2 regions of the Vagococcus intermedius genome follow, and region 2 is predicted to be linked to the other one. Evidence: riboswitches for the same ligand, from Rfam matches in the RefSeq annotation. Region 2 holds a riboswitch; the other holds the start of a gene.

Region 1 (16,586 bases), 860 kb from region 2:
ATCAATTAACTCAAGTGCTTCGATTCGTTTATTTTTTTTCACATTCTCACCTCTTTATACAATTATAACGAAAGACTAGTCATTGGCAAAGTCTTTATAGACCTGAAAGAAATTTAAATCAACGAAAAGAGTTTGTGATAAATTGTGCTAAATTTGTTTTTTTCAATGACAAGTCATATATAAGATGATAAAATACTAGTGAAAAGAAAGAGGTGAAAAAAATGGTAGCATTTTTAATTTATTGGGCTAGTATTTTAATAAGTATTGCATGGATTATTATCAGTGTTGGATTTTGTATTTATTATTTATCAAACAAAGAAAACGGAAACCTTTGGGCTTTCGCATTCCTTAATGTTCTTGCAGCAATTTTCTTAGCAATTGTTCTACTTGTATACAAAACTTGGGATTTCGACATTACAACATACAGTTCTTTAATGTACGGATTAATTGCAGCTGAATTAGTATTAGCTGTTATTAAAGGTTTCTTAGGTCGTGAACCTAAATTAGCTCCTGCTAAATAAAAAACCACCTAATCAAAATTAATCTAGATCTCAAATTTTGAGATCTTTTTTATTTTCAATAAGCTATAAAATGGTTACTTTGTCCTAATTGTGGATAAGTTTCCCCTCTGAAGTTTTCCACAATTAGGATAAGTAGCTAGTATCCCTTAAGGTTTTCCACAGAATTCTGTGGATTACCCTCCGTTTTTTGTGGAAAACTTAACCGGTTTCATTTTTAATAAAAAAAGTGCGAGTCTTTAAGGACTCGCACTTTTTTATTTGAACTGTTTTTTTAACGTATTATTATTTTAAGATTCTTTTTTTTCACCTATTACTTCTGGCGTAACTTCGGCCGCTACTTCATTTTCTTCTGCTTCATGATCTACTGCCTCTAATACGACTGCAATTTGCTCATCAGCTTCTGTCATTATCGTATAATCAGCATTTTTAGAAATATCCGCTACTGTTAATGCTTCGCCAATATTTAAAGCGGTCACATCTACCTCAACACGTTCTGGTAGTTTATCTGGTGTTGCTGAAACAATCACCGTGTAAAGATTTTGACCTAGTACTCCGCCCACCTTAACACCAGCTGGGGTTCCTTTTAGGACTAGTTCTGCTTCTAATTCGGTTTTTTCATCCATATCAACTGCTAAAAACTCGACATGCAGCCATGCTCGATTAAAGGTATCTTGTTGTTGTGCAAATATCAATGTTGGAACTTTTTTACCATCAATGTCTAAAGTATAAACCGCATTTTGTCCATTCTCTTTTAAAGCTTTCATCAATTCTTTTTCATCTACTGAAATAGCTGTATTCACTACATTGTTTCCGTAAACTACTGCTGGAATTTGACCTGCTTTACGTAATTCTCTTTTTAATGATCTTGGGCGTACTGCTCTTTCTTTTACTTTTAATAAGACTGTCATGATTTTTTTCCTCCTTAAGATATTATCCAAAATAAGTTTGTTTTTTGTGCCAGTCAGTTTGTTCACTTTTTCAGTCAATAGCGAACACTTTTCCAACATAGTACGAAAAATAAAATCTTTTTTTGCCACTTCTCGAGAAACAAACATCACTCATTATTATAGATAATCCCTTTGTTGACTTAGACAGTCATAGTCTACTTCCTAGACAAAAAATGATTAGATTAGTAACTTAATTTAGGTTACTTTGCTCATCATGATCATTAGTTTTATTACTACCACTACTAATTCAACTAATTGGCATCACACTATAATATAAGCTTATGTCTTAACCATACTAGCTGTCTAACAGATAGTCAAGAAATACGATGTAAGCTCTCTCATCTATAACTAACCTCTCTTAACTGATTTTTGACTTACAAACATTTATCTAAGCCTTTGTTTAATTTATTCTTTCATTTATATCCTTAACTTTATTTCTTTAAACAGTTGGAGTACAATAATTAGAAGTCAAAATAAGTCCCTTTTATTAGGAACTTTGAATTTATTTTTAGGAGGTTTCATATGTTTTCTCTACTTCACTATGCCAAGGATTACCGCAAAGAAATACTACTTGGCCCATTCTTTAAGTTTTTAGAAGCTGTTTTCGAACTCGCCTTACCACTTTATATGGCTCGCCTTATTGATTTAGGTATTGCTAAACAAGATAAGGCCTACATCATCAAATCTGCTAGCCTCATGATTGGTATGTCTCTCGTTGGTTTAATATGTGTCTTAATTTGTCAATACTATTCTTCCATCGCCTCACAAGGCTTCGGAACCGAACTACGAGAGAAACTATTAAAAAAAATCAATACCTTTTCCCATCATGAACTAAATAAATTTGGGAGTGCTACACTAATTACACGAATGACAGCTGATATTAATCAGTTACAACTAGCCTTAGCTATGTTAATTCGTCTCGTAGTAAGAGCGCCTTTTTTAAGTATCGGTTCAGTTTTTATGGCCTTCTATATCAATGCTCAACTGGCTAGCCTTTTTTTAATAGCTCTTTTCCTATTCTGCCTTATTTTATATTTTTTAATGAGCAAAACCATTCCCCTTTATCAAAAAGTTCAAGGAAAAGTTGATAATTTAAACCAAGTCCTACAAGAAAGTTTGAGTGGTGTAAGAGTCATTCGTGCTTTTTCACAACAAAGACATGGGGAAAAAAAAATGACCGAAACAAGTGATGAACTGGCAAGTGCTTATAAAAGAGTTGCTAATATTTCAGCGCTATTAAATCCTATCACCTTATTAATTATGAACAGTGCTATTATTATTTTACTTTACGTTGGCGGCTTCTCTGTTAATAGTGGTAATTTAACTCAAGGTGAAATTCTTGCTTTAATTAACTACTTAATGCAGATGTTACTGGCTTTGATCGTCGTTTCAAATCTGGTCATCATTTTTACTAAAGCTTCTGCTTCTGCCAAGCGCGTAAATGAACTATTTGACACTACGTCTAGTCTGATAGAAAAACCTACTGAAACATTAGACTTTTCCATCCCTCCTGTGAATGCTGTTGCCTTTAACAATGTTTCATTTAAATACACACCAGATAGTGGTCAGGCTCTAACAGATATTTCATTCACCTTGCCTCTTGGACAAACTCTAGGGGTTACTGGGCAAACTGGTAGTGGCAAGACTACTTTAACGCAATTGTTACCACGGTTCTATGATGCCACTATTGGTAACATTGAGCTATTTGATACGCCAATAAAAAAATTACCCCTAGCTGATATACGTTCAAGTATCGGTATTGTCCCACAAACGAGCACTTTATTTAGTGGGACAATTCGTGATAACCTTCAGTGGGGACAAGAAAAGGCTTCGGATCAAGAGTGTTGGCAAGCACTTAAAACAGCCCAATGCTTAGACTTTGTTAACGCCTTACCTAATAAACTTGATACGATGATTCTTGAAGGTGGAAAAAACTTTTCAGGAGGACAAAGACAACGTTTAGCTATTGCAAGAGCTTTAATTAGAACACCTCGTCTACTTATTTTAGATGACTCACTCAGTGCATTGGACTATCAAACTGACTTGGAATTACGTCTAGCCTTAAAAGAAGAGTTAACACAAACAAGTTTAATCATTGTTTCGCAACGTCTAAGCTCCGTCCAAGATGCTGAACAAATCTTAGTTTTAGAAGATGGCAAACAAGTCGGGCTTGGCAAGCATGAGACTCTTTTAAAAAAATCCACAATTTACCGAAACTTATACAACTCACAACAAGAACGGGAGGAAGCATAATGACACAATCTACTCATAATAAATCAGCCTTCAAACGATTTATCCCGTATCTTAAAACATATAAAAAAGAGATTACCTTAGCCTTAGCATTAGGTCTCAGTGGTGGTACTGCTACTGTTATGATGACACTTTATATTGGTAAGGCCATTGATACCATGGTTGGTTTAGGACAAGTTGACTTAAACTCTTTACTGACGATTCTAGCACTACTTAGTGGTATTTTAATTGTCGCTACATTTTCTCAATGGCTTGTCCAACTCTTAGGAAATCGCATGGCTTATCTCTCCATTGCTGAGTTAAGAAAAGATACCTTTGCTCATTTAAATCAACTCCCTATTAATTACTACGATCAACACCCACACGGAACAATTATTAGTCGTTTTACTAACGACCTCGATGTGGTCTCCGAAGCCTGTGTCGCCATTTTTAACAATCTTTTCTCTGGCATGACCATTGTAGTCATTTCTTTAATTTCTATGTTGCGTCTTAGTTTACCTTTAACCTTTGTGGTTTTAATTGCAACCCCACTAATCTTCTTTATTAGTTGGTTAGTTGCTCACACGAGTCAAAAACGCTTTCAAGCTCAACAAGAAATCGTTGGTGACATATCCGGATTTATCAACGAAATTGTCGGTAATCAAAAAATAGTTAAAGCCTTTCAGTATGAAGAGCACTCGGAAAAACGTTTTGAAGCTCTCAATCATTCCCTGCAAAATGAAGGACAAAAAGCACAATTTGCTTCTTCTCTGACTAATCCTCTTTCTCGTTTTATTGATCATTTAACATATATTTTTATCGGTTTAGTTGGGGGGCTTCTGATTTTAAACCACCAAACCAGCTTAAGTGTTGGGATGATCTCTAGTTTTACGATATACGCTAGTCAGTTTTCGAAACCTTTTATTGAACTATCTGGTATTACTACTCAAATCCAGACTGCTCTAGCTGGTCTAGAACGTACTTTTGCAATCTTAGATGAACCACTTGAACAAGCCGAGGAAAAAGAAATATATCAATTAGATAAAGTCATCGGCAAAATAGAATTTAAACATGTCAGCTTTTCCTATCTTCCTGATAAGCCTTTAATCACCGACTTTAACTTGACGATAATACCTGGTGAAACCATTGCGATTGTAGGAAAAACAGGTGCTGGAAAATCCACTTTAGTAAATTTGCTTATGCGATTTTATGACGTAACAGATGGCGTCATTCTGATTGACTCTCGCCCCTTAGCTTCTTATACACGTGAATCACTAAGAAAAAGTTTTGGGATGGTCTTACAAGATACTTGGCTATTCGATGGCAGCATTCGAGACAATCTTACATTTGGGAATCCCAAGGCGTCAGATGAAGAAATTAGGCAGGCAACCAAAGCAGCTAATATTCATAATTTTATTCAAAAATTACCTGATGGGTATGACACAATAATTGGCGCTTCAGGTGTTAAAATTTCTGAAGGACAGCGACAATTACTAACAATTGCTCGTACTATGATCTCTGATCCCAAGATGTTAATATTGGATGAAGCTACGAGTTCAGTGGACACATTAACCGAACAAACCATCCAATCTGCCTTCTTAACGATGATGGAAGGGAAAACAAGTTTTGTTATTGCCCATCGATTATCGACAATTCGTAATGCTGATAAAATATTGGTAATGGATAGTGGTGCCGTTGTAGAAATTGGCTCACACGATGAATTGCTTAAATTGCAAAATGGCGCCTACCATCAACTCTACCACTCTCAGTTTCACCATTAAAAAAAGCAGGTGCCGAGGCACCTGCTTTTTTACTTAGGTATAAAAATCTGAGGGTATTTCTTCACAATTATCAATAACAATAAGCCAGTTACGACAGCTGTTGCTAATCCGCTAACCCCATTCATAATAAGGGAAAACCACCAAGGATTTAGGCCCCATAAAGCATATTCCCCCCAAAAAATTACTCCGGCAATAAAATGCCAAAAGAAACGTGCTAGACACCCAACAAAAGTCGCCATAACTATGGTACTACTTACCTGTCTACTTTGATTGCTAAGCAAAGCAGTTTTAAGACGCTTACCATAAAGTCCTGCAAAACCAGCAAAAACAAAAGCAACAACATACTCTACGAGAACTTGACTAACTGCTAAAAAGACCACTGAGCCTAATAAAAAATGTAAAAGTCCCCACATCAGTCCTGAAAATAAGCCTGCTTTTAACCCACGACGTAGAGCATAAATTGTCAGTGGAATCATTCCAAGTGAAATAGTAAAACTACTCCCAATGTTCGTTGGAATCATTGATAATACCATCGCTAATGCTGCCACAATAGCGCCTTCAATCCAAATCGTTAATCTCGTTGTTGCCAAAAAAAACTCCTCCTTAAATTGTATAGAACTTAGGTCCATACAACAAAGAAGGAGTAGCATTTATAACATTAAAATTCGCCACTCCATCACAATCCCTACGCAAGTCTAAACATGATCAGGTTCGAAGGGTTAAAGCAAGTTGCTTAATCTCAGCCTAAGAGGCTCCCCTTTGTGATGGTAAGTTCTATTTAGTTTTTGTATTTCTTACAACAACTTCACTATAGCAAGTCAAACTTACTATGTCAAAGCTTATGATTCATTGATATAATAAGCCACTTACCCTTAAGAGCCAAGACCTACGTTAGACATAAGCTTTCTCACACTTACTACCTAAAAGAGTAACGCTTCTTTCTACAGTATAATCCTCGTTTCCTTCGTTAATTTTATTTTAACAGCACTTTTCTTAACGAGTTAACCTTATAACAAATTAAACCGAGCACTCTATTTTATGATTCAAATACATTAAATGCCTAATAAATTTAATTCGACTTAAAAAACTTAATTAATGTTGCTATTTCTTTTTTTCCTTGTTAAAATCACTTTGTGAAATAAATAACTTGTTTAAGTAATATTGGAGGAGACATAATCATGAAAAGTAAATTAGGTATAGGATTTGCCTCACTACTATCAGTTCTGTTATTAGCAACTGGGTGCGGAAATACAAATCAATCAGAGACGTCCAGCTCAACAAAAAAAATGGAGAAAACTGAAAAAGCAGCTAACAAAGAAACAGATACCACTTCAGGTGCCTCTGAACAGAAGAAAGCATCACTCGATGATCTAAAAGATCGTTATGATGTCGTCATTGTTGGAGCAGGTGGCGGTGGTATGGCTGCCGCTATAGAAGCCAAAGAACAAGGGATGAACCCTGTTATCTTAGAAAAAATGCCCGTAGCAGGTGGGAACACAGTCAAAGCTTCTGCAGGAATGAATGCTTCTGAAACTAAATTTCAAAAAGAAGCTGGAATTAAAGATAGCAATGATTTATTTTTTGACGAAACCCTAAAAGGTGGAAAAGAAACGAACGACCAAGAGTTACTGCGCTATTTTGTTGATAGTTCAGCTAATGCTATTGATTGGTTAGATTCTATGGGAATTACCCTAAATAATTTAACCGTCACAGGCGGTATGAGTGTCAAACGGACTCATCGTCCGGCTGATGGCTCAGCTGTTGGGCAATATTTAGTTCAAGGGTTGTTAAGAAATGTCCAAGAACGTGAAATCCCACTATACACTGACGCTGATGTCAAAGAAATTGAAAATCAAGATGGCGCTGTATCAGGAGTCAAAGTTATCTTTAACAACACAGACGAAAAAGAAATCAAAACAGATGCTGTGGTAGTTGCAACAGGTGGCTTTGGTGCCAATTTAGATATGGTGACTGATTATAATAAAGACCTAGATGGTTTCGTCACAACTAACCAAGCTGGTAGCCAAGGTGATGGGATTAAAATGATTGAAAAAATGGGTGGCACTACGGTTGATATGAAAGAAATTCAAATTCATCCAACAGTTGAACAGGAGACGTCATTCTTAATTACTGAAGCTGTTCGTGGTGAGGGAGCTTTATTAATCAATCAATCTGGTCAACGTTTTGTCAATGAATTAGAAACACGGGACAATGTTTCAGCTGCTATCATCGCACTAAAAGAACATGCTGCTTACTTAGTCTTTGATGAAGGCGTAAAAGAGCGCGTCACAGCCATTGATTTTTATGAAAAACAAGGCTTTGTTAAAAAAGCTGATACGATCGAAGAGTTAGCTAAAGAAGTTAAGATGGATGAAAAAACACTTACTGACACGTTAAGTACTTGGAATACAAGTGTTACAAATAAAAAAGATGGCGAATTTAATCGCACAACGGGTATGGACCATGATTTATCAAAAGCTCCTTACTATGCTATTAAAATTGCACCAGGAATCCACCATACAATGGGGGGCGCTAAAATTAACAATAAAACACAAGTATTAAATAAAGACGGCGAACCAGTCAAAGGACTTTATGCTGCTGGTGAAGCCTCAGGCGGACTACACGGCCAAAACCGTATTGGTGGTAATGCTGTAGCAGATATTATCATTTATGGACGTCAAGCTGGAACACAATCAGCTGAATTTGTTAAATCATTAGAAAAATAAAGCTTAAAAAGTTACTAGTGGCAAAAATCGCTAGTAGCTTTTTTATTATACCCAAATACATGACGCCTAGCTTTTTTTTCGTTACAATAAGAAAAGAGTTAATTTTAAGGAGGACCTGTTAATGAAATTTATTTCCTGGAATGTCAATGGTTTAAGAGCGATTGTAAAAAAAGGGTTTGTTGAGATCTTCGACGAACTAGATGCAGATTTTTTCTGTTTACAAGAAACAAAACTACAAGAAGGTCAAATCGAATTAGATCTCCCTGGCTATACCCAGTATTGGAATTACGCCATCAAAAAAGGCTATTCAGGTACAGCCATTTTTGCCAAAGAACCTGCTTTAACTGCCCAATATGGGATTGGGATCGACGAACATGATCAAGAAGGTCGTGTGATTACTTTAGAATACCCCAATTTTTACTTAGTAACTTGCTACACACCCAACTCGCAAAATGAATTAAAAAGATTAGATTATCGCATGCGCTGGGAAGATGATTTCCAACAATTTATCCACTCATTAAACCAAAATAAGCCAGTTGTCTTATGTGGTGACTTAAATGTTGCACATGAAGAAATTGATTTAAAAAATTATAAAACCAATAAAAAAAATCCTGGGTTCTCACTAGAAGAACGTCATAAAATGACACAATTCTTAGACGCAGGTTACATCGACACGTTTAGATATTTTTATCCCGATCTGACGGGTGCTTATTCATGGTGGAGTTACCGCTTTAATGCTAGAGCAAATAATGCTGGTTGGCGTATCGATTACTTCTTAACTTCAAAATGCTTACAAGATCAGCTTGTATCAGCAAAAATTCTTGCTGATATTATGGGAAGTGACCATTGCCCAGTCGAATTAGTATTAGAAATAGACCAATGATTCCTCTTAGAGACAACTCTTGTGATCAAAAAGAAAGGAAATTTTTATGAATTTTATTGCATTTGATTTTGAAACAGCCAATTTCCAAAAACATAGTGCCTGTTCTATCGCCCTAGTTATGGTTCAAAATAACCAAATCGTGGGTCATTACTATACCCTAATTAAACCTGAGACTGATTTTCATTGGAAAAATATCCAAATTCATGGTATTAAGCCAGAAGATGTGCGTGATGCTCCAACCTTTCCTGAAGTTTGGGCAGAATTATCACACTATTTTTTAGAAAATCGCTTAATTGTTGCCCATAATGCTGCTTTTGATTGCAGCGTCTTAAAAGCTTGTCTTGATTATTACAATCTATCACAGCCACATTATATGTCCCTTTGTACGGTGCAGACGAGTAAAAAATTATATCCTCAATTCGAAAATCATAAATTAAATACTGTGTGTCAAAACTTAGGATTAGCTTTAGAACAGCACCATCATGCTCTTGATGATAGCTTAGCTTGTGCTAATATTTTGGTGAAACAGGCAGAAACTTTCGGTATTGAGCCATTAAAAGCGTTAGTTAAATATCGCTAATTAAATTAAAAAGACGTTAGTGACTAACGTCTTTTTAATTTAATAATAGTCCCATCATATAGACATCTACTAAATCACCTTCAGCCGTGAAAGCAGCATTTTTTAACGTTCCCTCAATTTCAAAGCCTACCTTTTGATAGAGATGAACAGCACGTTCATTCCTAATTTGAACACGCAACTCCAGACGTTTTAAATTTCCAAGAGCCTCAGCCCAAGTAATCAGTTCTCCTATTAATAACTGCCCCAGACCGATGCCCCAATAATCTCGGGCCACACTAATACCAACCTCACCGATATGAGACGTATTTGATCCCTCTTCTCCTTTGATACTCGCTAAACCAATAATTTCCTCATCAGCTAATGCTACAAGGATTAAAGTATTTAGGCTCTGACAAAGTTGTTCGACTTGTGTTACCTCTTTCAATTCATTTTGAGGGGGATTAGGACTATTTAAAGTCAGAAAATCTGTCTCTCTTGCTACTTTTTGCATCAAACTTTGAACGGCTTGATGATCTTCTGATGTTACCTCTCTAATAATAACCGATACTTCCTCAGACATCTTCGCGCTCCTAACTTACTACCTCTAATCTATTTTTCAACTCTAAACCATTAGGTCCTACTGCAGCTATCCCTAATTCTCTAGTATTTGTCTCAGACAAATAACTCAAGGTCAATTCAACATAACTTTCCGGCAAGTCCTCTTTAATCATTTGTCCCCATTCTACAATGCTAACTCCTTCAGACTCAAAATAATCTTCTAAACCCAAATCGCCTGCGCCATCTTCTAAACGATAAACATCCATATGAAATAAAGGCAGTCGTCCTTTTCGATATTCTCTGACTATGGTGTATGTCGGACTCTTCACCATTTGTTCAATATCTAACCCTTTGGCTAGGCCCTTAGTAAAAGTTGTTTTACCTGCCCCTAACTCTCCAGTTAGAACGATACAATCCCCACTCTTCAATTGCCTACCCATTCTTTCAGCGACTGCCAATGTCTCAGCTTCACTTTTTAATAAATATGTCATTTTACTAACCCCTTCCCTCGAACTCACTTTATTACTCAGTATACCGATTATCCCTTTGACTGACAATTGCTTTTACTCAACAAAAAAGCTACCCAACTAAAGTCGGATAGCTTACCCTCAATACGGACTAGTCCATTAATGATTGTGCTGCTGTAATGATAGATAATTTATAAACTTCTTCCTCATTACAACCACGTGATAAATCAGAAACAGGTTTATTTAAACCTTGTAAAATTGGGCCAACTGCTTCAAATCCACCTAAACGTTGAGCAATTTTGTAACCAATATTTCCTGATTGGATTTCTGGGAATACAAAGACAGTTGCTTGACCAGCAACTGCTGAATCTGGTGCTTTTTGTTGAGCCACTGATTCAACGAAAGCAGCATCAAATTGTAATTCACCATCAATTTCATAATTAGGTGCTAATTCTTGAGCAATTTTAGTCGCTTCAGCTACTTTTGTTACTTCTTCAGATTTAGCAGAACCTTTTGATGAAAAACTTAACATCGCAACTTTAGGAGCAATTCCAAACATTTCAGCAGTTTTTGCACTTTCGACAGCAATTTCAGCTAACTCTTGCGCCGCTGGATTGATGTTAATTGCACAATCAGAGAATAAATATTTTTCATCCCCACGAACCATTAAGAACGCGCCACTTGTACGGCTAGCACCTGGTTTTGTTTTAATAATTTGTAAGGCAGGACGCACTGTATCACCTGTTGAATGAATGGCACCACTTACCATGCCATCTGCTTCGCCCATGTAGGTTAACATTGTTCCAAAATAATTAGGATCTAATAAAATAGTGCGTGCTTGATCTTCAGTTGCTTTGCCTTTACGGCGATCGACAAATGAAGCCACCATATCATCAAATTTATCATAACTTGTTGGATCAATAATTATTAAATCAGTTGCATCAACACCATTTTCTTTTGCAACAGCTTGAACTTCTTCCACATTTCCAATCACAACTGGTTTTAGTAACCCGTCATTATTTAAGCGAATAGCTGCTCCTAATACACGAATATCTTTTCCCTCTGGGAAAACGATTTTAACATCTTTACCTGTAATTTGTTGTTTTAAACCTTCAAAAATATCCACCGTGATACCTCCAAAACATATTTTATACTTTCTTAACTATCATACACCTAAAGCGATAAAAAGAACAGTTTAAAATGTGTCTAACCAACAATTTTTCACATTTCACTTACTTTAAAATAATACAGTTATTTTTATTGTCTTATACAGTTTCTGGTAATTGCCAATCAATCTCTTTTTCTCCTTTTCTACTCAACGCACTGTTCACTTTTGAAAAAGGCGAACTGCCAAAAAAACCTCGATAAGCTGCTAAAGGACTTGGATGAGGAGCAGTTAAAATAACATGGTGTTTTGCATTGATCATGTTAATTTTAGCTTGGGCAGGCTTACCCCATAAGATAAAAATAACTTGTTTTTCTCGTTCGTTTAAAGCTTCAATCACTTTATCTGTTACTAACTCCCAACCTTTTTGTTGATGAGAATTGGGTTGACCTTGACGAACTGTTAAAACGGTATTAAGCATCAACACACCTTGTTTCGCCCAGGACTCCAAATAGCCATGAGAAACGGGTACTATGCCTAAATCATTTTCTAACTCTTTATAGATGTTAGTCAATGATGGCGGAATTTTATTGCCTGGTAAGACAGAAAAACTTAAGCCATGTGCTTGGTTAGGACCGTGATAAGGGTCTTGTCCTAAAATCACTACTTTAACTTCCTCAAATGACGTCCATTCTAAAGCTGTAAAAATGGCTTCTTTAGGTGGATAAACTACCTGTGTTTGATATTCCTCTACTAAATAATTCATTAATTGAGAGTAATACTCTTTTTCAAACTCTGAAGCTAATACTTTTTCCCAGCTATTGCTCGGTTTTAATAACATCCTTAACACTCCCTCTTTCTCTATTTAATCAGCATACTAAAAATCATTAAAATGCTCAACTCTTGTAGGGAAAAAGCTTTTTAAAAAATGGTCTTTAAATGCCTATTTTCTTAAAAAATGGTACACTAAAAACGATGAAAGATTTTAGGAGGAAAACAAATGATCAAATTAATTGCATCTGATATGGATGGCACTTTACTTGGGAACAAAATGGAAGTACTACAAGAAAATATTGACGCTATAAAATTTGCTGAACAACACGGGATTAAATTTATGGTTGCTACTGGACGAGGATATACCGAGGCCAAACCCGCTTTAGATGAGGCAGGTATCACCTGTCCAATGATCACAGTCAATGGTGCACAAGCTTTTGACGAACAAGGGCAAGAACTATTTACGATAAATATTGATAAAAAGCATGCTCAAACTCTTTTAGACCTATTAAAGCTAAATAATGTTTATTTTGAGATTGCTACTGACCAAGGGGTTTATTCTGACAATCCCCATAAACGCATTGAAAATGCCGCTCAAATGCTCGCTGGAAAACTACCTCATTTAACCTTTAAAATGGCTATAGCTATGGCATCAGCTCACTTAGAGCTACTAGATGTTAATTATGTTGATCATTATCAAGAGTTGATTGATCGAACTGACATCGCTATTTTAAAATTTATCGTGTTTGAAGAACAAGGACCAACTATTCTCGATCCTTTACGTGAAAAAGTTGAAAAGGTACCTGAGGTTGTTGTCACTTCTTCCTTCCCAAATAATATTGAAATCAATCATGTGAATGCTCAAAAAGGTGTAGCTGTTCAACGCTTTGCTGAAAGTTTAAACATCCCAATGTCAGAAGTTATGACAATTGGTGATAATTTCAATGATGTGAGTATGCTAGAAATGGCTGATGTGAGTTTTGCCATGGGAAATGCTGAAGATGGTGTTAAACAGATTGCCCGTTATGAAACAGCCAATCATGATGTAGGTGGTGTCGGAAAAGCGATCCTTCGCGCGATCAAAGAGAATTTATAGATTACAATTTGATAGAAAGGGCTGAGGGTCCATGACTAGTTACTATATTCGAAAAACACGTTTATCTAGTAATTACCGTACCATTGTTAAAGACGAACACGGTCAACCTTGTTACTTGCTAGTTGGAAACTGGGGGAGAAGAGGGGACGTTTTCTCACTTTTTAAAATGGATGGACAACGTATCGCCTCAATCAAACAAGCATCTTGGGCTTTTACTTTGGGATCTCGATTTGATTTATATAATGCCACTGACAAAGTCGGCTCACTTAAACGTATCTTGTCCTTCAATCGTGATTTTTATTATGTTCACCAATTAGGCTGGATTGTCATTGGCGATATTGGAAATCAAACATACAAGATTCAGCATCTCAACCATATGATCATGAACTTAACTAAGATAAATGATGATACTGGGGAATTTTTTAAATTAGAAGTAGAGGAGAAGCATGCACCACTTTGTATTTGTATCGCAGCTGTCTTAGATTATTGGTTACGCCGACAAAATCCAAAGGTAACTCTTTTCAAGCAACCTGCTAAAGAATTACGCCTAGACTAAAAAAAACGACTAACTATGTTAGTCGTTTTTTTTAGTCTAATTCAATTTGCATATGGTCATATAAATGGCCACTTATGGTTGCTCTTCCTACCTCTTTAAAACCAATACGAGAATATAATTTTTTAGCTCTTGGATTGTCATCATCTACACTTAAGCCAATTTTATTTGCTTCTTGACTTTTAGCAAATTCAGGTAGCGCTGCTAGTAACTGCGCACCAATTCCTTTACCACGCTGATCATCACGAACAGCTATACTATCTAGGTACCACTCACCTTCAAATGCTTCCTTATCTAAAAACATTTTTTCTGTCACGGGGATCTCAAACTCATTGAAGATTTCAATCAAAGGCAGATCAATAATCGCCTCTTCTGATTCGTTGTAACCATAGGCTACTCCTAAAATTTCTCCCTCTTCTTCTACCACCATAGCTCGTCGATAACTATACCTGAAAGTTTCTGTCATAAATCCTTTTTTTAAGATTGCTCTTAACTTTTCATCACCGTAGGTTTGCAAGAAACCTAACTCCATATCCTCTAAAATAATCATAATCAAAGGAATAATTTGATCGGCATCATTTTTTTTTGCGTATCTTATCACACTAGTCTCCTCCTAAAAAGTATCATGCTCTAAATTGTAGGGGGTAATTGGTATAAAGTCAATCAAATAAAGCTTAAAAAGCCCTTTGTAACAAGCTTTTAACAAACTCTCGTTCTTTTTTTAAACGAGTGGACTCTCGTTTAATTTTGCCATAACAATGTCTATAATGTCTTCAACCTTTGCCATTGCCCCGATTCCAACATCTCCACAGGCTAAGCGTTCTGTTACAGGAGTAATTTCTTCATAACCATATTCTTTTAATGTCGCTAAATTTTTTTGTGTGGCTGGATTTTCATACATTTTAGTATTCATGGCTGGTGCAATCAAACGCGGCATTGTTTGCGGGGTTGCCATACAGACAGTTGATAACATATCATCAGCAATTCCGTTGGCTATCTTGCCTAAAGTATTAGCGGTAGCCGGTGCTACTAATAATAAATCGGTATTTTGTGCCAAGTAAATATGATTGATACGTTCAACTGATGGTTCGGTCATCACATCAACATGAACTGGATTACCTGACAAGATTTGTAACGTTAACGGTGTAATGAAAGCTGTACTATGTTGCGTCATTATCACATGTACATCCACATCTCGTTTTTTTAATTCGGTAATAATTGAAGCAGCCTTATACGCTGCAATACTAGCACTAACACCCAATACTACTTTTTTCATTTAACTTTCTCTCCCTTGAGTTGTTTCTTTGACAATTCCTTGAGCAATGTCTCTTTTTGTTTCAAAATATGTATACGTTCCGTCCTTAGTCAATAAAAGCCCGACATGCTGATCACCGCTAATACGAGTCTTATCGTTAGCTAAAACATAATCACAACTATTTTTAGCCATCAGACGGGTTGCAACTGATATTAATTCTGATTCTGGTACGTCAACTAGGAGTTTAAAACCGACCAAGGTCGTCGCTGGTTGAAGTGCTTTGATTCTACCAATCACCTTAGGTGTCTGCTTCAATTGCATGTAAACCGTTCCCAAATCAGAGCTCATCTTGCCTGCGCTCTCTGAAGCATTTTTAAAACTTGTCTCTAAAGCCTCTTGAAGCTGAATATCTGTGGCAACTAGATTTGCTTGAGACGCTTTTGCTAAGGAGGCAACGACTTGATCTTGACTTGCTGTACCTGCCAAATAATAATCACTTACTGCCATACTATGAACAACAATATCAAAATTTGTCTGTTTTAAACATGTTTCTAGACTATTTAATAAGTCGTCAACTGATTCTATCTCAATTTTTTTTATGTTCTGATTTTTCGGCAATATTGCTGTCTTGCCGTGGATATAAGTCACGTCACTATTTTCTTTTTCGGCATAAGCATCTGCAATTAAACTTCCCAAACGGCCTGTCGAAAAATTGGTAATCCCCCGCACATCATCAATTCTTTCAGATGTTCCACCTGCTGTTACAAGTACTCGCATTTCCCTACTCCTTCACTCTAATTTTTTAACTATTTATATGAACTTTAAGCACTTTCTAGTGTAGTCTAGGCACTAATAAAAAGGAAGTACTTTGCATTATTTTAATAAAAATATAGGATTATTATATTGCTTTTCTTTATAATTTAACAGTTTCATTAACTGTTAGCTCAAAATTTAACACTATGATAAACTATGATTAGAAGTAGGAGGGATTAAATGTCAAATATTGTGGATGAGGTAAATAAATTCCGAGAAGAACGTGATTGGAATCAATTTCATAACCCAAAAGACTTGGCAATATCGGTTTCACTCGAAGCTTCTGAACTTGTTGAAAATTTCCAATGGAAATCAAGTG
Region 2 (16,586 bases):
TTCTAAAAATTTTGCCTATAGAGACAGTGATAAAGGGTTAGAAGGTTTACTAACTGATAAAGATATCTTTACTATTATGAATGCTGGCTATTTAGGTGGTGGTCAAGGCTATGTCGGTGACGGATTAGGCCAAGATGATAAAATGTGGGATAATTATATGAAAGCATTTAAAGTATTTGACGATGATACAGCTAAATTTTGGGGAGTTCAAAATAAGGGACGATTTGTCAATGATCAATCACCTAAAAATGACTCACTGGCTTATAAAAAAGAGTTGGACAAGGTTAGACTCTCTTTAACTAAACATCTTACCAAAACATACCTTTCACATAAAAAATAAAAAAGCTTGATTCTATCTTAGTGAATGGAATCAAGCTTTTTCAGTTATTAAATACTTATCTCAATTTGTCGTGCACCATCTTTATTATAATTTACGACATCAAATTTATAAGCTCGTGCTAATACATTGCTATGCTCTAGAGTTAAAATCTCATGCCAAGTATTTAAGACAGACTCAGCGACTGAGAAAATTCGATAGTGTCGAGTTAGTAAATCAAAATCAGCATTCGCAGTAGGTGTCTCACTTCTTTTACAAAGAGAAAGGCGGAGCGTATCTTTTTCGTAACAATCATAGACGACATAGATAGCTTGACCTTTGGCAAATTCTTCAGCAATAGTGGTATCATAATCCGTCCACAAATCGGTCTTTTGTATATCTGGGTATATGTGGGAAGAATAGGTTAAATAACTACTTGCAATAATACTTAGTTGCATGTTTGTCACTCCTTTAATTGTTACAAATTATAACAATTAAAAGACTGTAAAGAAAGAGATTTCAAGATTAATTTTTAATAGGTAGTTATTTTGATACAGATCTTATTCTTGATAAAATTTAATAAGTCTAGGAAGATTTAATCATCCTGTTCAACTGAAATGACTTTATTAGTTTGGGCATCAATTTTCACTTCAACTTCTTTGCGGCCGTCTAATATTTTTAAAGACCAGTGGTTAATTCCTAGGTCTTGACTTAATTCCATTTCATCAAGTTGCCCATCAGGCACTTCTGATTGGGCATGTTTAGTCACTTCTTTAAGAGAAGCTAGTTCAGATAAATTTAACTTATCAGTGTCACGTTTGACGCCATTAGCTTCATTTTGATCAAGCTTTTCTTCTTTCTGATTGATGATTTTATCAGAACTATCTAAAAGTTTTAAACTATACTCTTTCGAATCATCTAAACCTTCAACTTCAACTTCCCAGTCATTTCGTGTTTTTTCTATTTGAATGGAGCTGATATCCGAATCAGGATAATTTTTTTCATATAGATTAATAACGTCTTCTAAATTTGTTTGAGGCAAAGTGGCAACTTGTTTTTCTTTATCTTCTTTAGCAGTTGTTTTAGTGTTATCTTCATTTTTCACTTTATCTTCATTTGTATTACCTTGACAACCAGCTAACAGTAGAACGGATAAACCTGTGATAAGACCTGTCAAAAATTTAGTAGGTGTTTTCATAGTAATCCTCCTTTAAATAACTTTTAATTAACCTTAGTATAACATAGGTATTGAAAAAGTAATCAGTCTCAAGGAGTAGTTTGATTTATAAAAAAGAAAAAAGGCACTCTTCCTACTTAGGAAGAATGTCTTTTAAATTAGGCTTTGGGTTTGAAATTTTTACTAATAAGATGTAACATTTCCATCAAATCAATACTACGTTCAGATGATTGATTTTCTAAGGCTTTGGCAATTTCATTACCAAGTAATTTGGTAAAACCAACTGCTACACTAGCATTAATTGCTGTCCCTACAACTGTGCCAACGCCAGGTATGAATTTTAGTAAGTTACCTGCGACACCTTTACCAATTGCCGCTGTAGCCGTTGCTTTTAAAGCACCAGTAATCAGCCCTTCAGAAATTTGTTGGTCATTGGCTTTATAAATTGCGGCAATCATGGTTGTTTGAATAGGAATCAAAAGAGCCGAATCAGAAAAAGGAATGGGTGAGGCACAAACACCTGCTGCAGCTACACAAGCAGTGTTAATAGCTTTTTTTGCTTGAGGATTAATTGTCATTTAAAAACATCCTTTCAAAACAAGCGTCGTTATGACGTACTTACTAACAAATCGCTTGCAAATAATTAATGCTACTATACTCCGAAAAAATAACAAGGTCAACTTTCAGAGTTAGCCTTAAGATATTGTTAAATAATCGTTATTTTTGATACAAAACTTTTTAAATAGACACGAGTGGTCTCCCTATGGCAACTATACTACTCTTAATAACGATAATAATGTTTACCAACGCATAAAAAAAGAAAGTATTGAAAATGTGGAAAAGGAACTTGCCATTTATGAGAAAAAATCAGAAATTTTGGAACAAACAAAGGAAGTTTTAAAATTAAAAAAAATACGAAATCAAGAAAATAATTTCATAAACGCGTGAAAGTAATAAAAATAGTGACTTGCGATTTGAGTTAACAAAAGCTTATTCTACTAATTATTTAGAGATGGATGAGGAACAACTTTACATGTTAGGCACATTACTAAGTTTAGTTAAAGCTACAGTTGTCAGTTTAAACGGCTAGATTGGTAACAATAATAAATTCATATGTAAAAATAATAATAAAACAGACTCTGATTTTTTTCCATTAATTTAACCCAAAATAAAAAAGAAACGCTTTAGAGCGTTTCTTTTTTATTATTGACAGTTTTTACAGCAAAAAAATCGACTTTTATGGTAAACTAAAGATGAGATTAAAACGTCTAGCACTGATTTAAAGTTAAATTAGGCATGATAGACACAGGAGGAGTCCACTATGTTAAAAAAAGAATTGCAAATTGAACTACAAGAAATTGAAACAGCGATTGAATCACTAGAAACAGAAATAAAAGCAACTGAAGCGAGTCATAACGCAGAGTATGCAGCTGAATTAAATCAAACCGTAAGCTTACTATCAAGCAAACGCGATGAAATTGTAGCTTTATTAAAACAAGACTAATTTTAACAAGTGATCGAGTCGAGCTATTTACTTAATCCCGTAAAGTTATTTAAAACAACAGCACCAGCAAGAAAACGTTAAGTTAATCTAAACGTTTTCTTGTTTTTTAGATAGGGGGCGATAGATTATTTAGCTGAATTGGCTTGCTAGTAAAAAATGAAAACTAAGGGAGGATAAAAAAGCATGAAAAAAAAGTGGTTAATTTTATTAAGTGTTTTCTTTCTAATAGGCTGTGGTAAAAAAGAAGAGTATGTGGAAGAAACATCTCAACAGGTAGCGCCAAAAAGTGAAGACCAGTCTTCTGAAATGAAACCTGAAAAGGACCATAGAAATAGTCTGAAACATGAGAAATCCAAGAGAAACCATACCCCGTCAAAACATGTTGACTCTCAACGGAACAGAGACTTAAAAAAAGAAAAGTACGCCCACAGACCACTTTGGGATTCTCATAAATCACAAAAATTAGCTGATTACATGAGACAGTGGGGGGACGAAATGGGACAAGATTATCAAGAAGCGTATCCTTTAGGAGAAACCATTAATTATTATGGTTATCACTACCCTCAAGATATTGTTAAAAATAATTTTGCTTTTAAAAATAACCCAATAGATGTCACCTTATCAAAAGATGGCGAAAGTTTTGATGGGTATAACATAGTCGCCATTTTTTCAGATATAGAGTCTCATTCACCAAAAGGTGCTCATCTTTATCTATTTACTCTGAAAGATGGGAAGCCAACGATTCTGATAACCTCACAAAATCAAGGAAATGATGAAAATTTAATCTATTTTAATGAGACAGAAAATTATGAATTAAAGAAAAATTTTGAAGCAATTGTAATGGGTAATGGCAGAGAAAAAAGTATCGAGCAGTCTAAGACTTCAAACCCAGAGAGGCATTCTTTTTCTGCTCATGAAAAAGAAAAAATTAATCAAAGATTTTATGATTGGGCAACTGAGCGAGCAAAAATAGGCAATATGGCAAGTAGTCCGTTATTTTTTAACCATGGATCAGGTGGAAGTGGTGATTGGTTCGGTCAAACACCTGATGGAAAAATATTAGTTCAAAATGAAGGGAATCCTGGAAAAGAAAGTTTTCCTATCGAAGCACTTGGAGGTCTGTTATTCTTTACTGCTCTAGATGGGACTACAGGACATGATGAAAAAATTTTATCTAGTTCGATTGCAGAGGGTTATTCTAGAAATTTAGACCCAGAGTTCCCCTCAAGTAAATATATTTTAGGTGATAATGGGATAGTCTATGAGTACAAAAAGCCAGCAGGAGAGTTATTAGGAGCAGGTGAAGGGTTTATAGAATGTGATGATTTAGGAACTATTAGTGAGATACCAAGTAAGGAACACTTTATTATTTCTGAAGACCAAGCAGCTCAAAGCAAACTAAAAGAATTGATTGCTGAAGTGACTGATTAACTAGAGCTATTTGATTAAATAGCAAGTAATCTTAAAAATAGCGGACATGATTATTATCTTAGGGGGGAAGAGTATGTTTACGTTGGAAAAGTTTTTCACATCGGGGGAGTACTTGCGTGATTTATCAATTGCAGTTTATGCAGGTGTTATCTTATGGGCAATGGGTATTTTTTATGATCGTAAGCAAGCACGACGTCGTTCAAATGAAGACAAATCAGATTCTTTAGCTGAACACTATACTGAAATGCTAGGAACTTCTGCACGTTATCTGAAGGTAGATGAGAGTTATCCTAATTATGTCAAAGATGAGATAGAAATTCGCTTTAAAATGAGTGCCGAACATTTTGAACGCGTCTTAGAATCGATTGATGTTGGTGTTTACGAAAAAAATTACAATCTAACGGATGTTTTAGAAGTTCGGGAGATGATCAAAAGCGTGTTGGAATTGGATCATAATGCTTATCAAAAAGTTAAAGAAGTTAATGGCACAGTCCATCAAATGGTAAAAAATATTAAACGTTGTAAAAAAGGTATTTAATCAGATATTTAAAAGTTATCTTCTACTAACTAAGGTAGAAGATAACTTTTTTTGTTGGCTAACTAATGACATACTAAACGTATCTGTTTTCTAAAAGTTGTTTTTTCGTTAATATATGAAGTTCGGGTGGATAGGGTCTTGTAGTAAGATAAAGAGAGTTAAGAGATACCTACCAAATAGTAACCAAGGAGTTTTTATATGAAAAAAACTACGATAACATTCGCTATACTTACGCTATTCATTTTTATAGGAAGTACTAGTTTAGTGGGGAGTATGACTTATCCAACTAAATTAGTTGAAAAAAATTGTAAAGCCAAAACAAATCTGAGTGATAATGCACAAAAAATTATCTCGGATAAATTTTATGACTGGGCAGTGACTCGTGCTGAAGAAAGCAAACAAGCTGTCACGCCAATCTTTTTTTCACCTGAAGAGCATAGTATAGGAGATTGGTTTGGCCAGACTCCTGATGGTAAAATTTTAGTAAGCAAGAACGATGAATCTAAATGGGATGATTTTCCGTTACATGCAATGGGGGGGGTTGTATTTTATACAGCACTTAATGGACAAATTGGTCATGATCCCGAAATTGATTATCGGGATTTGAAAGTAGATTATGAGGTAAATATGGATGAAACTATGCCCGCCAGTAAATATATATTAGGAGATAACGGCATAGTGTATGAGTTAGTAAAAATAACGGGTGAACAGTTAACGCCGACCAGTGGTTTTAAAAAAAAAATAAAGGATAACTTGGTTGAAGTACCTGAAAAAGAAAACCTAATAAAATCTAAAGATCAAGAGGCTCAGAACGTCTTAGGGAAGTTGATAAACACCTATTGTGAGTCGTAATAATATCAATTATTATGGGTGAAAGTAGGCTGACTTGAAGTTAAAGTCAGCCTACTTTCTATTTATGCAAAATTCCTAAATTTTGTTGGTAAGACATTTCCCAAAAAAGGTATTCAAATTCAACACTTGCTGTAAAAATAGCCTCAATTCGTTGTTTTTCGATAACAGATTTATTTTCCACCAAAGTATCAAGGGTATCAAAAAACCAAGAAAATGACTCTAAAAAATCAGCATTAGCGTACATTTCAATCCAAGATTTATAGAAATTTTCTTCAAGTTGATCGGCATACTTTTCTTTTAACCCCATAGCGTAGTCATAATAAGTCCAAGCACAGGGAAGAATAGTAGCTAAAATTTCAGCTAAATCACCAGTCTGCCCAACTGCGAGCATATTGGCAGTGTAAGTGCGATTAAACAAAGAGGTGGGTGTTGTTTTTAGTTCGTTAAAATCAATATCAAACTGCTTCATGTACTGACGATGGAGAGCTAATTCAGTTGTCAGAATACTGTGTTGAATTTCAACGAATCGTTGTAAGAGTTCTTCGTCTTTGCATTTGACAGCACCAAGAGCATAAACTTTAGTATAGTCAAGTAAATAAAGATAATCTTGTTTTAAGTAAAATTGAAATCGTTCTTTTTTTAATGTCCCTTGTCCTAACTCTTGAACGAAGGGATGGTGATAACCGGCTTCCCAAATTGTCTGCGCTTTGTTTTTTAATGATCTAGAAAAGGACATGTTGCACCTCTTTTATTTAATAGTTGTTGGTCAATTAACTGTCGATATTTTTGTGTGACATGACATGTTTCGGTAGCTGTCATAATCTCGGAAACAATGGCAAAGCCATTAATTCTTTCGTGTTGGAAAAGTGGAATAGTTTGTTGTGTCATCCCTCCGATTAAGATGATCGGGAGGGAGACATTTTGACAAATTTTGGCGAGAGTCTCGTGATCGACGATAATCGCTTCTTCTTTTGTTTTAGTTGGAAACATGGCACCCACGCCCAAATAGTCAGCTCCTTGTTTTTCTGCTATAATCGCTTGATCTAAGGTTTGGACAGATACGCCAATAATTTTATCAGCTCCGATTAAACTTCGGACGACAGGTAAAGGCAAATCATTTTGTCCAATATGTACGCCGTCAGCTTGACAAGCTAGGGCGATATCAACTCGGTCATTGATAATAAGAGGAATATGTCTGTCTTTGGCGAGCGTTTTTACGGCCAACGCTTCTTCTAAAAAAGCTTGTGAGCTTAGTTTTTTTTCACGCAATTGTAACATAGTGATACCCCCATCTATTGCTTGAGAGATCGTGTCAATTAAACTCGATTGTGACATGAGAGTTCTATCAGTTACCAGGTAAAGACGATAGTCAAGGCATTGTTTGTTCAATTTGACCACGCTCCTTTAAAGTAGTATAGGACAAGGTATTCACGTTATCTATTAGCTGTATTTTTAAACTTGCCGAACCTTGACCTGTCTGTTTTTCAGCCGCTAGCTCTCCACAAACCCCCATAATCAGCAGTGCGGTTAAAGTGGCTATCAATGGCTGTTGTGGCATACCGCCACAACAGCTAGCAACTAGGGAACTAAGCATACATCCCGTACCAGTAATGTTTTGTAGCTCAGAAATCCCATTTTTTATCAAGTAAGTTTTAGATCCATCTGATACAACATCGACTTTTCCTGTAATGACTACAACACACCGATAGCGCTTAGCAAGTAAGCTAGCGATTTCTTGCTTGTCTAGCTGAGAGATGCAGTCGTCGCTTGTAGCATCAACGCCTTTAGGCTGTGTCTTGTAACCCGCTAAGTAGCTAATCTCTGATAAATTCCCTCTAATGACAGTAAAGTGGATGTCGTGTAGTAGACTAGTTAAAGTTTGGTTACGAAAACTAGAAATACCAGCCCCTACAGGGTCTAAAATAATTGGGATTCCTAAGTCGTTGGCTTTTTTACTAGCTAGCAACATGGCAGCGGCACTATTTTGATTGAGTGTCCCAATGTTGATGACTAATGCTTGTGATAATGTGGTAATATCAGCTACTTCTATTTTCTCGTCAGCCATAATAGGTGAAGCGCCTATCGCTAAGGTGATATTAGCACAATCATTAGCCGTCACATAGTTGGTAATATGATGCACAAGAGGGTGATGAAGCCGAACATTGGTTAAAGTTTGCTTGACTTCTAGTAATAAATAGCTATTAGTCATTTTTGTCCTCCGCTAATCCATTGCGATAGAGATCATAAAAATGATGAGTAGGACCATGGCCAGAGCCAATCGCTAATGAGTGTTGGATTGCTAAAGTTATATAATTTTTAGCTTCAGCTACTGCTAAGTTTAGTGGCAAACCTAAGGCTAGTTGTGAAGCAATAGCTGCAGAAAAGGTACAGCCTGTCCCATGAGTATTTTTAGTTTCTATTCGTTTACTTGTATAATAATAAAATTGTTTACCATCAAATAAAATATCGGTTGCATCTCCATCTTTGTGGCCGCCTTTTAGTAAAACAGCACAAGCACACGTGTGATAGATTAAACGACACGCCTCTTCCATATCTGAGGTGGAGCGAATAGTTTTTCCTGATATCTTTTCAGCCTCAGGAATATTGGGTGTCACTAAGGTTGCTAAGGGGAGGACTTGTTGAATCAAAGTATCAATCGCTGAAGGCTCCATCAAAGCCATCCCATTTTTAGCAAACATAACAGGGTCTAATACCACATTTTTTGGCTGCCATTTCTGCAAACTTTTTGTAACGGCTATCATTGTGGGAACACAGGAAAGCATGCCTATTTTAATAGCATTAGGTGTAATATCTTCAAAAATTGCGTTAATTTGTTCGGTAATGATAGCAGGTGTCATATCTTGATAAGAGATAACACGAACCGTATTTTCAGCTACGACAGATGTGATGACAGACATTCCGTAAACGCCATGTGCTGAAAATGTTTTTAAATCTGCTTGGATGCCAGCACCTCCACTACAATCTGAACCAGCAATACTTAAAACTTTCTTCATCACTATTTCCTCCTTTATCAATAAAAAAAAGACATTCTTCTCTTAGGAAGAATGTCTTAAATGTCAGGGATTTAGTGTATGACAAAGTGACATCTGCTCCCTACGCTGGTATCAACCAACAGGTTCTAAGGGTCAGGTTTTACCTTCTCAACGACTAACGTCCCCCTGCAAATAATTAAACTATTTGAATGTGCCTTCATGATAGACGATATTATTTCAAAAGACAAGCGCTTTTCGTTATATCTTTTTGTTCACAAATAAAACATGTGATAGTAATGTATCAGATAATCTAATTGGAATAGGTCAGTTTCTAAAAATTAATCAAAAAATAAAATGGAGCTGTCAATGATTATTATATAGTAATAAAAACTGACAATCATCCTATGTTATCTAACGACGTTTGTCAATTTTTATTTTAATTTCATAGCGAACCTAATAAAGTATTGACTTATAATCACATAGTTTTTTTGAATATTGTGAAAAAAAGACAAATATACTTCTGACTTAGAATAAATCTCGGAAATTTATTTCAGCTGAGGGAGCATTAGGTTGAAATAAATTTTTAGCTTTTAAAAAGTGATAAAACTCATCAAAGGCAGCAAAAGTTGTTGTCTCTTTGTCCTCCTGTTTCTTTCAGAGTTCACTTGAGTAATGATTTAAATGTAGGCCATTGTCTTCTGCTAATGTCAGTGTTAAGCCACTGCTTGCAACATTATCTGTGGAAGAGTCAAAGTTGTCATACATCTCAGCTAACTCTTCATCAGTATAATCGTAAACATCCCTTTCAGTAATGTATTCTTCAAAGATTTCTACTAAACTATCTCCAGGATTAATAGTATTATCAGTTATAAACTGTTGTAAAAAACTAGCGAAAGTGTCCCTACTTTGACCTGCTTGATTTAATCCATATAGCGTTTCTTCAGCATCGTATGTCAAAAAATCATCTCCTTTAATGTTATTATCATTATTATATAACAGATTATCAGATAATGTCCTATTTTTTTGTTTTGTGGCAGGTTTTATTTCTTAATAGCGTAATCTGTTCCCAAAACAAAAGTTTATTCAGTTGCTTATGTCCTAATATCGTGAGATTATAGAATAAGTAATGTAGTTGTTTATTAGAATAGGAGTGTAGAAAATGAGTGAAACAATTTTAGTTTTAGATGACTTAACACTAGCAAGAGAGGAAAGCTTAACTCAGCAGTTTCCAAAAGATAATTTTTTATTTCGGACTCAAAAAACTGTCACACCAGCTGATATTGAACAAGCAACCGTTATTTGGGGGAATTTACCTCCTGAAAAACTCGGGGATAAACTAAAAAATTTAAAATGGGTTCAACTTTGTAGTGCTGGTTATGAACTTTATAGTCCGCTAGGGGTTCTACCAGAAAAAACAAGTTTAACCAATGCACGTGGGACTTATGGCTTGACAGTAGCTGAACATACTCTGGAAACGACTATGATGATGATGCGTAAGCTAAATTTATATTATCAAAACCAATTAGCAGGAACGTGGAAAAAAGAAGGAAAAATAAAATCAATCTATGGTTCTAAAGTGGGGATTTTAGGCCTAGGTGATTTGGGACAAAATATTGCCGAACGTTTTTCAGCACTAGGTAGTGAGATTGTTGGCTTTTATAAAAATGATACGAAGGACTTTCCTTTTGTGTCAGAAGTTCGTTCAATTGATAATTTTTCAGATAAGTTAGCTGATATTGATGTCTTAATTTTATGTGTCCCAGCTATGACAAGCAATTATCATCTAATTGATGAAAATTTATTAAAAAAAATGAAGTCAGATGCCATTTTAGTAAATATGGCCCGTGGAACAGTCGTTGATCTAGAAGCCCTTTGTAACCACTTAGAAGCTACACCAAGCTTTAGTGCAATACTAGATGTCACAGAACCTGAGCCGCTTCCTGATGGACATCGTGCTTGGGACTTATCGAATATTTTGATTACGCCTCATGTTGCTGGTGGATTTGAATTACCAGCTACGATTGATTTTTATGTTGAATTGGCTCGAACTAATTTATTGAATTTTAAAAATAATAGACCGTTAAAAAATAGTGTCATTGAGGGAAAATAATAAGTTCGAAGAAAAAGCTTATTTGGTACACTTTGTACCAAGTAGGTTTTTTTTTCTACATTCTTGAAACGCTTACAAAAAATAACGTTCTAGTTTATGATAGTTATTAACAATAAAAATTATAGGAGGAATTAGCTATGTATCATAAAGAATTAACTGATTTTCCCAAAGACTTCTTATGGGGATCAGCTTCAGCAGCTTATCAAGTTGAAGGTGCTTATCAACAAGATGGAAAAGGGAAATCAGTTTGGGATGATTTTGTTAAACTACCAGGAAAAACATTTAAAGGGAGCAATGGTGAAGTAGCAGTTGACCATTATCATCGTTATAAAGAAGATGTCGCGTTGATGGCAGAACAGGGCTTAAAAACCTATCGTTTTTCAATTGCTTGGTCACGAATTTTACCTGAAGGTCGTGGTGAGATCAATCAAAAAGGCTTGGATTTCTATAGTAACTTGATTGATGAGTTACTGAGGTACGGGATTGAACCAATGGTTACTATTTATCATTGGGACTTACCACAAAATTTGCAAGACTTGTATGGCGGATGGGAATCCCGTGAGATTATCAAAGATTTTACAGATTATGCCAAAATTTTATTTGATAATTTTTCAGACAGAATGAAGTACTGGGTGTCTATTAATGAACAAAATGTTTTTATCATGCATGGTTATATGTTAGCGTCACATCCACCAGCAGTGAATGATCCTAAGAGAATGTATGCAGCGAATCATATTGTTAATTTAGCAAATGCTTCGGTTACTAAGTTATTTAAAGAGGGCAATTATCAAGGAATGATTGGACCAAGTTTTGCTTATGCACCAGCCTATGCTCTTGATTGTTTACCTGAGAACGTGATTGCAACAGAAAATGTTAATGATTCTTTTGCCTATTTTTGGATGGATATTTACCGATATGGTCGTTATCCAAAAGTGGCGTTTAGAGCCTTAGAAAAAGCAGGGATTGCCCCGATAATTGAAGAGGGAGATATGGCACTATTAGCTCATAGTACGCCAGATTTTATGGGAGTTAATTATTATCAATCAATGACCGTCGCCGCTAATCCTTTAGATGGTGTTAGCATGTCAGGTGAGGCAAATTATAGTGGTGAAAAAGGAAAAACGAAAGAACAGGGGATGCCAGGTATGTATAAAATGGTGGCTAATCCTCACTTAGAGACAACTAACTGGGATTGGACAATTGATCCAACTGGTTTAAGAGTATGTCTCCGCCGTATATCTAGTCGTTACGATTTACCGATTATTATTACCGAAAATGGCTTAGGTGATTTTGATACGTTAGAAGAGAACAATGAAGTGCACGATGAGAATCGAATTGCTTATTTGAACAATCATTGTTTAGCAGTCCAAGAGGCAATCAGTGATGGCGTCGAAGTGCTAGGATATTGCACTTGGAGTTTTACTGACTTGCTTAGCTGGTTAAATGGCTATCAAAAGCGCTATGGTTTTGTTTATATTGATCGCAATGAAGTTGAGGAAAAAGAGTTAACTCGTTATAAAAAAGCAAGTTTTTATTGGTATCAAAACGTTATCAACTCAAATGGTCAGACACTACATAATCATAAGTAAAGAGGAGTTTTTATTTCATGAAAAAATTAGAAGATTTTTTAGGAAAATACATCGGACCAATCGCCAACTGGATGAATCAAAATAAATTTTTCAGCGCTTTATCAGAAGCTTTTATGCGAGTGACACCTGTCACGTTAGGTGCAGCCTTTTTAATGATTTTGGGTAATTTCCCAATTCCAGCTTGGATTAACTTTTTAGAAAATAGTGGTCTAAAACCACATTTCGATGCAGTTTTAGGCGGGACGATTAATTTGATTTCAATTTTTGTGGCATTTAATTTTGCCTATATTTATGCTAAGAATGAAAAATATAACCCACTGTCTGCTGGACTTTTAGCGATAGCTAGTTTCTTTATTGTCATGCCTCAACGTTTGGAAGTGCCTGCCTTAGAAAAGGCTGTGACAGAATTTCCAGGTTCGGCAACGATAACAGAGATGCAAAGTGTTGAAGCATACCAATCTTTATATACAGGGGGGACGGGACTTTTAGTTGCCATTCTGGTAGGTTTTTTAACAGCTAAAATGTATTGTTATTTGAATGAAAAGAATATCACAATTAAAATGCCAGACTCTGTTCCGACAAATGTGTCAAAATCTTTAAGTCCAGCGATTTTATCTGGTATTATCTTTACCGTCTTTTTTGTTATTCGAGTAGCTTTTAGCTATACGCCATTTGAAAGTATCTTCACTTTTGTTTTTGCTTTAATTCAAGCGCCGCTTCAAAGCATAACAGCATCTCCGATTGCGATCATTGCAATTTTTACAATTGCGAATTTATTATGGTTCTTCGGTATTCATCCTAACATGATCTACGGTGTCGTGATGCCTGTTTTGATGGCGAATAGTTTAGCTAATATGAATGCCTATCGTGATGGCTTACCACTCCCTTACTTGACAGCAATGGTCGTGGCCTTTGTTTGTGGGAATGGTTTTGGTGGTCAGGGAAGTACGTATGGTTTAGTACTATCAATGTTTACGGCCAAGAGCGAAAGGTACAGACAGCTCTTAAAATTAGCAGGGCCACCAAGTATTTTTAATGTTAATGAACCGTTAGTTTTTGGGACGCCCTTAATGTTAAATCCAGTCTTTTTCTTACCAATGATTCTATCGCCGATACTAATGGGCGGAGCTACTTGGCTATTAGTCAATATTCTGAATTTTACTGAGTTGAATCCTTTGATTTCCCTCCCTTGGACGACACCAGCACCTATCTTAATGGGCTTACAAGGGGGCTGGAAATATTTAGTGATTTTTGCTGTTTCCTTAGTTATTAATTTTGTTTTATGGTTACCCTTCTTTAGAGTGGCGGATAAACAAGCTGTTAAAGAAGAACAAGAAGCTAAAATTGTTTAATTTTTAAATTATCTTATGTTCGTTATTAGTTATCTTTAGCTTGAGTGCTAATTAAATTTTTTATGATAGTTTCAATAATAAAGATAACGGGTAACTGGGATGATAGGTCAGCATGATAATGAATTCGATCGTATGACGTATCATATGGGACAGTTAAATCACACTGTTTTGCTAAGTTGCTGGTTTGTTTAGATGTAATACAGGCAGTTGTAATATTAGATTGGTTTTTGAGTTTTTCAGCCATTTGAATTAGTTCAATGGTATGTCCAGAGACAGAAAAAAATAAGCATAATTCCGTTATATTATTAACTGGGTGTTGGTCTAGCATGGCGTAAGGAAAATAGGTACCTTTGGTAACAAAACTATGATATCCTAAAGTTGCAAGATGTTTGGAAGCGTATTCTGCAACTGCTCCAGAAGCGCCCATTCCTATACAATGAATCAAATCAGCTTGACGAATCTTTGTGGTTAAATTCGATAAGGCTTGTTCAAAATTGGGTGTTAAACTATTATTTGTAACAAATGTTTGCGTATAAGTAGTGGTGTCAATAATCGTTTTGGTTTCTTCTAAATGATTTCTAACATGTAGACGAAACTCCGGATAGCTTTCAAAGCCGATATGTTTCACAAAACGAACGATGCTTGAAGGAGAGACGTGCGTCGCTTTTGCTAATTCACGAATGCGCATATAAGCAACTTGTTCGGTATTTTTTATAACATATTGGGCAATTTCAGCATCAAGCTCACTAAGTTTAATAAGTTCATCAATGGTAAAAATAACAATCAACTCCTTTAATTAGTATATTAAAGGATTGTAATTAGCAAGTAAAGGAGAAGTAGAATGGCAAATTATTTATGTATTGATATTGGTGGGACAGCTATCAAATATGCTCAAAGTGATGAAAAAGGCAAGTTAGAAAAAGTTGCCTCTTGTCCAACACCAGATAGCTTATCAGGTTTGTTGAGTAAAGTTCAAACGTTAGCAAGTGAGCGAGCCACTAATATTAGCGGTGTGGCCATTAGTATGCCAGGTTTATTAGATTCTGAAACAGGGCATATCGTCCACGGTGGGGCCTTGACTTATTTAGAGGATATTAATATCCGCCAATTATTTCGTGATCGCTTACCAGGTATTCCTCTCCATATTGAAAATGATGGCAAGTGTTCAGCAATTGGTGAAAAGCAGTTTGGTGAATTACAAGGGATTGAAAATGGTGTAGTCTTAGTATTTGGAACAGGTGTTGGTGGTGGAATTATCATCAATAACCAATTAGTTAAAGGTGCTAATTTATCAGCCGGTGAATTTTCTTTTATTAGGACGAATCCAATGACAAGTGCTTACCATGATTTTTTTGCTATGCAAGGCAGTGTGAGAGTGCTTATAAAAAACTATCAAGAACTAAGTGGTTGTGATCAGCCCATTACAGGTGAACAGTTTTTTGAAAAAATCAAAGAAGGCAATGAGTTAGCTCTTAAATTATTCGATGACTATACTAAAAAAATTAGTCAGCAACTTTTTAATATTCAAACGATGTTAGATCCAGAGGTAATCGTTATTGGTGGAGGTGTTAGTCAGCAAACTATCTTGATTGACGCACTTGAAGCAAAACTGGTAGAAGAAGTTAGTAAGTTTCCAATACCACTTATTAAGCCTCAAATTAGACAGTCAAAACTAGGAAACCAAGCAAACTTATTAGGTGCTTTGGCTAATTTCTTAGAAAAAGAGCAACTAGTTTAGCTATATCAACTAAAACTATATCAAAAATATAAGGAGTGTACAGGATGACAAAACAAGCAGTATTTCCAAAAGAATTTTTATGGGGGGGAGCAACAGCTGCCAATCAACTTGAAGGAGCACATGATGAAGATGGAAAAGGTTTGACCATTGCAGACGTTTCTCCTGGCGGAAAGCAACGTATGAAGTTACTTATGACGGGTGAATCAGCACTGACAATTGATTATGATACCTATACATACCCTAATCATGTTGGGATTGATTTTTATCATCGTTATAAAGAAGACATCGCTTTATTTGCTGAGATGGGATTTAAAACGTTTAGAATGTCAATTTCGTGGGCACGTATTTTCCCTAACGGTGATGAGATACAACCAAATGAAGCTGGATTAAAATTTTATGAAGAGGTAATCGATGAATTATTGAAACATGGGATAGAACCAACTATTACCATGTCTCATTATGAAACGCCTTTAAACCTTGTCAAAAACTATGGTGGATGGAAAAATCGTGAATTAATTGGTCTATTTGAGCGTTATGCTCGCACTATTCTGACTCGTTTTCATAAAAAAGTAAAATATTGGATGACTTTTAATGAAATTAATACAGGCGTTTTTGGTTCGTTCTTCAGTGTAGCAATGCGTAATGAATCGGCTGAAAATAATTTTCAAGCGCTACACAATCAATTTGTGGCAAGTTCCTTAGCCACAAAGATTGCTCATGAACTAGATTCAGAACTTAAGATCGGTTGTATGAGTATTTATGCAACAATGTATGCTTACGATTGTAATCCGAAAACTGTTATGACCAAAGATTTACAAAATAGAATGTTTAATTATTTTTGTAATGATGTTCAAGTTCGTGGTGAGTACCCAACTTATGCTACCAAGTATTTTGAGCAAAATGGTATTCAGTTACATATCGCCAAAGGAGAGTTAGAGCTATTAAAAAATCATCCGGTTGATTATTTATCATTTAGTTATTATATG

What was found. A riboswitch is a leader RNA that binds a small molecule or an ion and turns the genes downstream of it on or off. The one in region 2 is predicted to bind thiamine pyrophosphate.
Region 1: linked by a shared signal. The riboswitch ahead of thiT (energy-coupled thiamine transporter ThiT) and the one ahead of thiD (bifunctional hydroxymethylpyrimidine kinase/phosphomethylpyrimidine kinase) in region 2 are both predicted to bind thiamine pyrophosphate.

Annotation. Positions count from the first base shown of each region.
Region 1 covers NZ_CP110232.1:2,152,233-2,168,818, forward strand. Annotated here, with positions in the region: gene OL234_RS10120 (NAD-dependent protein deacylase) at 1-42, opposite strand, end outside; gene OL234_RS10125 (hypothetical protein) at 222-521, shown strand; gene OL234_RS10130 (50S ribosomal protein L25/general stress protein Ctc) at 809-1,429, opposite strand; gene OL234_RS10135 (ABC transporter ATP-binding protein) at 1,991-3,721, shown strand; gene OL234_RS10140 (ABC transporter ATP-binding protein) at 3,721-5,478, shown strand; gene thiT (energy-coupled thiamine transporter ThiT) at 5,508-6,068, opposite strand; TPP riboswitch at 6,144-6,247, opposite strand; gene OL234_RS10150 (flavocytochrome c) at 6,657-8,204, shown strand; gene OL234_RS10155 (exodeoxyribonuclease III) at 8,326-9,087, shown strand; gene OL234_RS10160 (3'-5' exonuclease) at 9,134-9,667, shown strand; gene OL234_RS10165 (GNAT family N-acetyltransferase) at 9,702-10,226, opposite strand; gene tsaE (tRNA (adenosine(37)-N6)-threonylcarbamoyltransferase complex ATPase subunit type 1 TsaE) at 10,237-10,695, opposite strand; gene pta (phosphate acetyltransferase) at 10,823-11,797, opposite strand; gene OL234_RS10180 (uracil-DNA glycosylase) at 11,937-12,617, opposite strand; gene OL234_RS10185 (Cof-type HAD-IIB family hydrolase) at 12,777-13,646, shown strand; gene OL234_RS10190 (LURP-one-related/scramblase family protein) at 13,678-14,202, shown strand; gene OL234_RS10195 (GNAT family N-acetyltransferase) at 14,234-14,800, opposite strand; gene OL234_RS10200 (flavoprotein) at 14,921-15,475, opposite strand; gene OL234_RS10205 (phosphopantothenoylcysteine decarboxylase domain-containing protein) at 15,476-16,231, opposite strand; gene OL234_RS10210 (nucleotide pyrophosphohydrolase) at 16,448-16,586, shown strand, end outside.
Region 2 covers NZ_CP110232.1:1,287,515-1,304,100, reverse strand. Annotated here, with positions in the region: gene OL234_RS06040 (NAD(P)H-dependent oxidoreductase) at 1-340, shown strand, start outside; gene OL234_RS06035 (hypothetical protein) at 388-774, opposite strand; gene OL234_RS06030 (PepSY domain-containing protein) at 912-1,514, opposite strand; gene OL234_RS06025 (GTPase) at 1,652-2,071, opposite strand; gene OL234_RS06020 (hypothetical protein) at 2,461-2,583, shown strand; gene OL234_RS06015 (hypothetical protein) at 2,815-2,997, shown strand; gene OL234_RS06010 (DUF4767 domain-containing protein) at 3,181-4,428, shown strand; gene OL234_RS06005 (hypothetical protein) at 4,502-4,966, shown strand; gene OL234_RS06000 (hypothetical protein) at 5,165-5,818, shown strand; gene tenA (thiaminase II) at 5,877-6,554, opposite strand; gene thiE (thiamine phosphate synthase) at 6,533-7,216, opposite strand; gene thiM (hydroxyethylthiazole kinase) at 7,188-8,027, opposite strand; gene thiD (bifunctional hydroxymethylpyrimidine kinase/phosphomethylpyrimidine kinase) at 8,020-8,832, opposite strand; TPP riboswitch at 8,913-9,009, opposite strand; gene OL234_RS05975 (hypothetical protein) at 9,466-9,768, opposite strand; gene OL234_RS05970 (D-2-hydroxyacid dehydrogenase) at 9,971-10,921, shown strand; gene OL234_RS05965 (glycoside hydrolase family 1 protein) at 11,059-12,510, shown strand; gene OL234_RS05960 (PTS sugar transporter subunit IIC) at 12,528-13,862, shown strand; gene OL234_RS05955 (MurR/RpiR family transcriptional regulator) at 13,888-14,649, opposite strand; gene OL234_RS05950 (ROK family protein) at 14,704-15,600, shown strand; gene OL234_RS05945 (glycoside hydrolase family 1 protein) at 15,645-16,586, shown strand, end outside.